Linked DNA regions of Methanothermobacter thermautotrophicus str. Delta H. The protein of the gene in region 1 binds, or shares a complex with, the protein of each later gene. Links are inferred from orthologs where the notes say so. Each region holds a gene or a part of one and is shown on either strand. Other genes may lie near its edges.

Region 1 (4,395 bases):
AGCATGTATGTCTAGGGGAGGTCCGGTTCAACTGTAAGGACTCCCTGTAACCATTTTTCTTATGTGGGGGATGGCTTTCAACTGTAAAATCATTTGGGTTTCCTGTTTCTCTGGGTGTGGGTCAATGGTTTCAAGTGTAAAGTTTTTTCTCTCGTTTAGTTGCCCGAGTGAGAGAGGTCAATTTCAACTGTAACCAGCGAAACTTTATTCAGGCTTAACAGAGAGAGGTCAATTTCAACTGTAACTTTATTATTAAAAATTTGTCTAAAATAGTGACATCAGGTTCAACTGTAAAAGGTTCTTTCCTGGTTCGGCCTGGTTTACAGAGCGAAAAATAAAAACCTTAAATACACTTGAAATGAATGTCTCAAAAAATCGAGATCAATTAATACTAACTTACACTTGAAATGAATGTCTCCCTTACAGGTCATCAGAACCATGGTCAGATTACACTTGAAATGGATGTCTCCCACATCTAGCCATGAATCAGAGAACTGGATAAGGAACAGCAGGATTTTTTACACTTGAAATTCATCCCTCATGAATTCCCATCGAGGATCCAGATGGTTACACTTGAAATAGATGTCCCACATATATTATTATCGATCAACCTGATTTTAATAAAAACTTTTATCTAATAGTTGGAATAAGAGAATTTACACTTGAAATCTACCACACCCTCAAATCAGGGAATGGTAGTACGGGGCGCTGCCAGCTGAAAAGGTCATCCTGATATTGAATTTCACTGTATCCAGATTTTAGGGCCTTTACTGAAATTTGATGCAGCAGTTTTCTCTAAAAATTTAGTTGAAGTGGTACTATGAACATTTTTGATGAGATAGGGGACAAAGAATCTGTTTTTAAGGATAAGAAATATCTTGATCACAGGTTCCTTCCTGACAGATTACCTCACAGGGAGGAGCAGATACGATCAATAGCCAAGTACTGGGTCGAGGCCCTCAATGGAGTGACACCTCCAGACATTACAATCTATGGTAAAACAGGTACAGGGAAAACTGCCGTTGCAAAATTTGCCATGAAACAGCTGAAGGAGGCATCAAAGGACTGTGACGTGAATATAAGGACTGAATACATCCGCTGCACAGATTACACAACAGAGTACCAGGTCATAGCAAGATTATGCCAGCAGCTCGGTCGTGATGTCCCCTACCGTGGCTGGACAAAGGCTGAAATCGTGAACACCTTCAGGAACATGTTCAAGAAAAACGCCTTTGGCCAGGACATGATACTCATGGTCGTACTTGATGAAATAGACATACTCCTCAGAAATGATGGAGATGGACTCCTGTACACCCTCACAAGGACAGATAATGTCTCCATTTTATCCATAAGTAACTACGTGGAATTCAAGAAATTCATAAAACCCCGGGTCAGGAGCAGCCTCAGGGACAGGGAGATAGTTTTCCCACCCTATGGGGCCCAGCAGCTTGTTGATATCCTTGAGGAGAGGTCAAAGATGTCCTTCAAGGAGGGTGCCCTTGATGATGATGTCATACCCCTATGCGCAGCTCTGGCAGCCAAGGAGGAGGGTGATGCAAGGTACGCCCTGGACCTCCTCAGGACAGCAGGTGAAATTGCCGATGAAAGGGACTCAGATAAAGTCCTGGGGGACTTTGTGAGGGAGGCCAAGGACTACATAGAACACAACAAGATCACAGACATAATACTGACACTACCGAGCCAGCAGCAGAGGGTGCTTGAGGCCATACTCTACCTCACAAAGAGGAAGGAGGAAATAACCTCCGGAAGGCTTTATGAGGTCTACAAGGAAATAGCAAAGGGGGACTCTGTTTCCTACAGGAGGATATTTGACTTCATAAACGAGCTTGAAATGCTCGGCCTCATATCCACAAATACTGTTTCACGGGGAAGGGGAAAGGGACGTACAAATATCATAGACCTGCAGTGCGAAACCTCCCTCCTGGAGGACTCACTCTGGGGTGTTTAAAGCTTTTTTCTAGAGCCATCCCGCTCAAACTATCTTCTGGTTTTCAGATCCTCTCCTCTCACTTATCAGCAGCCTCAGGAGGGCCATCCGGACCGGCACACCATAGAACGCCTGTCTGAAGTACATGGCCTGTGGGAGGGAATCCACCTCTGGGGATATCTCATCTATCCTTGGGAGTGGATGCATCACAATCAGGTCCCTATCAGCCACAGTGGATCCATCTATGTGGTAGGCTCCCCTTATCCTTGAATACTCCTCAGGGTCAGGGAAACGTTCCTTCTGTATCCTTGTAACGTAGAGGACATCCACCTCATCTATGACATCATCAAGCCTTTCTGTCTCTTTAACTTCAACACCAGCCCTCCTCAGATCATGTATGATGTTATCAGGCATTCTGAGGACGGGTGGTGATACGAAGCTCATACTGGCACCGAAAACAGCCAGGGCATAGGCCAGTGAGTGGACAGTCCTCCCGTACTTGAGGTCACCAACCAGTGCAACCCTAAGGGAACCTATCCTCCCGAAGAACCTCTTCATGGTGTAGAGGTCCAGGAGGGTCTGTGTTGGGTGCTGCCCGGCACCATCCCCTGCATTTATCACTGGAACATCCACAACATCTGATATGTAACGTGCTGCACCCTCCAGGTTGTGCCTTATAACTATGGCGTCAGAGTAGGCTGAAAGCATCATGGCGGTGTCAGCCAGGCTCTCACCCTTAACGGCAGATGTCGCCCCCGTATCTGCAAATCCAACAACGTCCCCTCCCAGACGCTTCATGGCAGTTTCAAAGGATAGACGTGTCCTTGTGGATGGCTCATAGAACATCATGCCAAGTATCTTTCCTCTGAGGGCGCTGGAGGATTTTTCTCCCGATGCAAATGGCTCCATCTTCTCGGCTTCCCTGAGGATGAACTCGATATCCTCCCTCTTAAAATCCTTTATTGAGATAACGTTTTCAAACATCAGTACCCCTTCCAGATTTTCATATATAACCCTATAACTTCCTTAAATCTTTCTCATGAAGGTTAGATACCCTGTATGGCCGACCATCCTTGTTCTGGGCCTTGTACCCTGCTTTCTGACCTCTATTTCACGTTCAATGGTTTCAAAGGTCCTTATATCTGCAAATCCAACCTTCAACCCTATCCTGTGTATCAGCTTCACCTGTTCAATGTAGGGGTTGTAGAAGACTGCCCAGCCACCCCTGAGTAGGGAATCATGGACATCCTCCATCAGCTCCCAGGGCCTGGGCAGATCAAGGAAAACCAGGTCGAGGTCCTCCTCCTCTATACCCTCCTTTATATCCCTGTTCTTGACCTCCACGTTTTTGAATCCAAAGGCTGCAATGTTCTTCTCTGCTATCTCAGCAAAGTCCTCACGTATTTCATAGGTTGTGACGTGCCCTGATTCTCCCACCAGATTGGCAAGGTACATTGCAACTGTACCCGCACCGGTACCCGCATCAACAACCCTTGAACCTTCAACTATCCCTGTATATGCACATATCATTCCTATGTCCTTGGGAAGGAGTATTGAACACCGCCTCTCCATGAGTTCAAGGTAATCTGAGAGTCCGGGTTTAAGGACGTAAATCTCCCTGCCAAGGTGGGTTTTGAGGACATCCCCGGGCCTGGAATCCTCCAGGGTTTCTGCTTTGATGATCCCCATGTCACTCTGAAAGTCCTCTCCTTCTTCCAGGAGATATTTTTTACCTCTCTCATCCATAAGTATGCGCAAGTCCAATCACCTTACTCCTTGAATTGATATGTGGCTTCATCGGGTCCCTTAAATTCTGCCTCAATGACCCTCCTGATTTCCGAAGCCCTCTTTGCACCTATACCCTCCACGCTACGGAGTTCCTTCTCTGAGGCGTTCATAACACCTTCAACTGATCCGAAGGCTTCCAGGAGCCTTTCAGCGTACTTTGAACCGATATTTGGCAGGGATTCCACGATGAAGAGCTGCTTCTCCCTGAGGGTCAGTGGCTTCTTATCCGTGCGAACACGCATATCAGGCCTGCCTTCCCTCTGCTCCCTTATGGCTATCCTCCTTATCATTGCAGCGGTATCCTCGGCTGACCTCGTGGGGATTACAGGTATTCCAAAGTCCACAGCAACAGCTGCAAGGGCACCCCTCACGGCGTCCGGGTTTATGAATCCTGAATAGAGGTCATCCCCCTCTATGATCATAACAGGCCTTTTGAAGTTTTTGACCATCTCCCTTGCCTGTTTATACAGTCTTTTATCTATAATTGAACCAATAAAGTCCTGTGTTGTCTTCCTCTCAATTATAGTATCCTCGCTTATCTGATAGTCACCAACTGCAAGGGGTTTGAGTTCAAAATCCACTCCTATCTTTTTGAGTTCCCTGAGGACCCTTGAGTTGACCTCCCGGGAATCAGCATAGATGAAGGGTCCCTCCCCTGA
Region 2 (4,203 bases), 510 kb from region 1 along the record:
CAACAGCATAGCGAATATCAGGGGGACACCCACAAACAGGATACTCCAGATTGCACTTTCAAGGGACGTGGATGCAGTCGGTGACTTCCATTCAACAAGGCCTGGGGGAGTCCCGGGGAAAACATCCATCCTCTGTACAAGGATCCCCACCTATGAAAGCTACCGCATGGCATACCAGATGAGCCGTTACAGCGGGTCAGCCTTCATACCGGCTCAGGTTGCAGGTAAGGATTATCCGGGAGCCCTTGAGGATGTATGCAACCTTGCAGGTATCCCTGCAGTGACCGCTGAGGTCAGATCTCCCCATGGCTCAGTGGCATCTGGAAGTGTCACAAAATCCTATACTCAAATGATAGGCTTCCTCAAGTACAATGGGGTCATCTGATCTTTAAGAGGAGTCTCTATTTTATCTTACTATTTTATCCCCTCAGGCTTTTTTTCTGAAAAATGAAGGGTTCATTTTTATCTTTTTTAACGGTTTTTTTGAAAAAATGAAAGTTTCAGGTGATGAGGTCCTTTATGAACTCCACCACACTGTCAATCAGGCTCTCACCGACCTTCACAGATGATGGGAACACCATCTTGCTCCTTTCGGTGTGGTTCTGGATTATCTGTGCAAACATGGCTGTGTATTCATCCCTGCCGATCTTATCAGCACCCACCTGCACATATGATGGGAGCCTGCCATTACGCCTGGTGAACTCATAGACCCTCCGTGCAACGTCACGGTACTCTGTCCTTGACAGTGTCCCGGTGTAGGTGTTAATGGATGATGAGGCATCTGATATCCCTGTGGTGTTCTTCCTTATGGGAAGCCCTGCAATGTACTGTGATGCAAGGTATACCCATTCCTGCCGGGGCATTAACGTGGCCTCTCCCCTGACTATTCTCCTGGCGTCTGTGGATAGCGTTGTGGGGTCAATCTCATGCCTTGCAACGTATCTGGAGGTATCCATATCCCCCAGGTGATCTCCATCTGCAGAGTAGGCATAGTCAATCAGCTTCATGGCTGTGAGGTGTATCTGTTCATCACGGCTGAAGTTCTTGGGTTCTATGAGAAGTATACCTGCATCCCTCAGGAATCTTGCAGGTTCATTTATCCCTGCGAAGTATGCGCTGGAGAAGTTATCGTCCCAGGCCCTCGGCAGGTATCCAGTCGAGGCAAGGTTGAGACTTCCATAGTTCACATAGACGATACCATCAAGTCCACTGGCATAGGATCTCAGGTACCCTTTCTTCACGCCTGATACAGTACCGTACATTGTGCCGGGACATGCTGCAGCTATGTAAACAGCCAGCGAACCATTCGGGGCGTTCTTAATCGCCCGGTCAGCCTCTCCAGGGGCGGGTGACTTCTCATCAATTATGACCCTGGCTGAACCACTTATCTCGGCCCTTATGGACTCCATCAGGCTCCTGCCATTCACACCACTGAGCCTGTCAGAGCTTATGTATATGGTTTCTGGGTTGCCTGATGCGTAACGGTTCATTATAATCGAGGTTGTGGGGTACCCTGAAGACCAGAGGGATGTGCCGTTGACCTTCACTCCTGTTGAAATACTGTAGGATGCCCTGGTCTTCCAGATTACCATGGCAACCGGCAGAAGCTTCCCTGGCGCTGATACCTTCCGTGAAGATGCTGGCCGGACTGCGCTGAGGGTTGCAGCATCACTTCCATACCAGACCCGCCTGCAGGGTATTCCAAGACCCCTCAGGGATGAGGACGGTATGGCTGACGGAGATGCGCATATGATTATGCTCCTGGGCTTTAAACGTTTTATTTCTGTCCTGGTGGCTGCTGGTAATGTTTTACCGGCTATAAGCAGGGGAGCATCGTTTTTTATTGCAAGATATGCTGCTGAAATGTCTGACCCTGTCCCCAGAACAACCACGTCACTCCGGGTCCAGTAACGTGCAAGTGAAGATGTCCTTGCAGGGATCCTGGTCCCGTTTAACCTTATATCGCCGACAACCACCGGGTTCTGGCCCCTGAGATACTTCACCACAGACTTCTCAGGCGTGTAACTGCTGATTATCAACCTGCCATCTGTATGGGCCGCTGCAGGTGCAGTTATGACAGCATGGGAGGGGTTCGTTACAAAAAGTGCTGCAGATGCAGGCGAAACTAAAAGGAGGAATGCCATCAGAATGACAGCTAACTTCAATCTCATGGTATCACTCCTGGAACTGTGACTGGCTCTGGGTGATCTGGCTTTCAGGGTATTCAAATTTCATGGTATCACTCCTAGAACTGTGACTCTATCTCATCAGCCTCAATGAGGCGCTCACAGTAGTAGCAGCGTAGGAGAACGGGTTCCTCTGAGATGACATAGAAACGGTTCTCAACACCCTCGTCACTGTTTGTGATGCAGTTGGGGTTGGGACATCTGAGGATGCCCCTCACCTCATCCATGAGCCTCACCTTGGCCTTCTCAACAATCTTATAATCCCTCACAATGTTTATTGTAGCTCTGGGGGCTATGAGGGCTATCTGGTCAACCTCCGAGGGTTTGAGTTCCCTGTTCTCTATTTTAACTATGTCCTTGGATCCAAGCTGGGAGGAATCCATATTCATGGCAACGGTCACCTTGCTGCGCCCATCAGGGAGCCCAAGGATGTTGAGGACATTCAGAGATCTGTTTGCGGTTATATGATCGATAACTGTTCCGTTCTTTATTGGTTTGACCCTCAGTTCAAAGGGTTTCTTCATATCCATCCCTCTTATTATCTGACGTTGAATGGGGAAGGGACATCCCCTATTCCCCTTCACTGGTGAGGACCCTCCTATTTTCTTCCAGCAACGTTGAAGGTTTCAATGAATCTTGCATACACTGGTCTTGTGATGAAGACTCCTATGATGACTCCGAGGACCGTTGTGAATGCAAAGCCAGCAAGGAGACCTATACCTGTGGCACCCCTTGAAAAGCCTATGTATGCCAGTGGAAGCATTGCAGCTATGAGGGTACCTGCTGATGCGAATATTATGAAGAAGGCGTCCTTTATCCTGAACTTCCTCCTTGTTCTGCGGCCCTCACCCGAGAGGACCTCGTCTGTTATGATTATCTGGTCGTCCACCCCGGTACCTATCGCTGCCAGTATACCTGCTATGGCTGCAAGGTCGATGTTCCACCGGATAACAGCAGCCGCTCCCAGTATAAGCAGGAGCTCTGCGAGGGTTGTGAAAAATATTGGCAGGACGAGGATTGGGCTGCGGTACCTCACTATGAGTATCACCGCTATTGCCAGAACCGCGAGAAGCCCGGCGATCACTGCACCCTCTGCGAACTGTTTTCCGAGTTCAGGGGATACGCTGCTCACACCGACTATCTTAACCTTAACCGGCAGCGAACCTGATTTGAGGAGGGTCTCTATCTCCTTCGCCTGGACCTCGGCCTCTGCCTTGCTGTTCTCTGCCCCTGTTATCCTGACATCTGTGACCGGTTTTCCAGTGGCAACCTCGGCTGATATTTCAGGGGCTGTTATGAGGCGGTCGTCCAGGTACATCTTAACGGGTTCTCCTGCCTTGCCCCTGGCTGCCTCTGCGAACTTCCTGGCGCCATCTGTTGAGAGTCTGAATGGGACCTCCCATTCATTCCCGGTTATTATGGGGGGCTGGACGCTCACAATATCTGTGCCTGTGAGAACGGTCTCGTTACCTATCTTTGCCTCAAACTTACCGGGTTTACCAACTATATCTGCGACCTGGTCCGGCTGGACGCCAGCAATTTCAACTATAACGTTCTGGTCTCCGCTTGCACGCACCTTCACATCCTTCACACCGAATATGTTGAGCCTCTTATCAAGTACACTGGTTACGGTGTTCATGGTGGCGGCATCAACCGGCCTCTCGAGCTGTATCTGTATGAGTGACCCTCCCTGAAGGTCAAGTCCCTGCTGAATACCCATGGTTGATATTGCAGTGATACTCGCCGCCACGAGGACTATGAGGAGTATCACCCTGTAATCCTTAAGAAACTTTGATACCTTCCTGTTCATGATCTAACCTCCAGGTACCATCTCAGAATTCCAAGGTTCATGAGCCATGTGGTCAGGATATCCGCCAGGAGCCCAATTATCAGGACTGCTGCTATATCACTCAGCACCCTGGCCTCGGGCATCACAAACACCGTCACAAGGTAGAGTGCTGCCATTGATGCGATTGCAGCTATGGACATTGTAACACCCGTCTTCATGGCCCCCAGG

What was found. Proteins that work in one complex are often made in the same cells at the same time.
Region 2: the proteins of pyrB (region 1) and pyrI are in contact, whole or in part, in a crystal structure (PDB 2BE9), measured with the Sulfolobus acidocaldarius proteins. The link is inferred for Methanothermobacter thermautotrophicus str. Delta H from one-to-one orthologs. Residues at the interface, in WP_011278411.1 of Sulfolobus acidocaldarius: Asn83, Leu84, Ala85, Asp86, Arg89, Lys103, Tyr104, Asp105, Gly106, Ala107, Arg109, Phe110, Glu113, His127, Arg169, Glu192; in WP_011278410.1 of Sulfolobus acidocaldarius: Asn115, Tyr117, Cys118, Ile119, Asn122, Asp123, Val124, Glu125, Ala126, Arg141, Glu143, Tyr144, Cys145, Glu146, Ile148.

What each region holds. Positions count from the first base shown.
Region 1 is NC_000916.1:1,277,360-1,281,754, forward strand. The notes cover bases 964-3,958. They hold pyrB (aspartate carbamoyltransferase), read right to left. Parts: upstream 2,933-3,958; coding sequence 1,994-2,932; downstream 964-1,993. Other genes in these bases: cdc6-1 (ORC1-type DNA replication protein Cdc6-1), read left to right, coding at 964-1,969; MTH_RS06765 (tRNA (adenine-N1)-methyltransferase), read right to left, coding at 2,975-3,706; MTH_RS06770 (DEAD/DEAH box helicase), read right to left, coding at 3,718-3,958. Outside these bases: MTH_RS06750 (DUF2299 domain-containing protein), read left to right, coding at 1-15; more of cdc6-1, read left to right, coding at 821-963; more of MTH_RS06770, read right to left, coding at 3,959-4,395. UniProt on the Methanocaldococcus jannaschii protein: Catalyzes the condensation of carbamoyl phosphate and aspartate to form carbamoyl aspartate and inorganic phosphate, the committed step in the de novo pyrimidine nucleotide biosynthesis pathway.
Region 2 is NC_000916.1:770,943-775,145, reverse strand. The notes cover bases 982-3,784. They hold pyrI (aspartate carbamoyltransferase regulatory subunit), read right to left. Parts: upstream 2,717-3,784; coding sequence 2,246-2,716; downstream 982-2,245. Other genes in these bases: MTH_RS04000 (preprotein translocase subunit SecD), read right to left, coding at 2,785-3,784; MTH_RS04010 (pseudomurein-binding repeat-containing protein), read right to left, coding at 982-2,171. Also shown: MTH_RS04015 (succinylglutamate desuccinylase/aspartoacylase family protein), read left to right, coding at 1-385; more of MTH_RS04010, read right to left, coding at 501-981; more of MTH_RS04000, read right to left, coding at 3,785-3,996; MTH_RS03995 (protein translocase subunit SecF), read right to left, coding at 3,993-4,203. UniProt on the Methanocaldococcus jannaschii protein: Involved in allosteric regulation of aspartate carbamoyltransferase.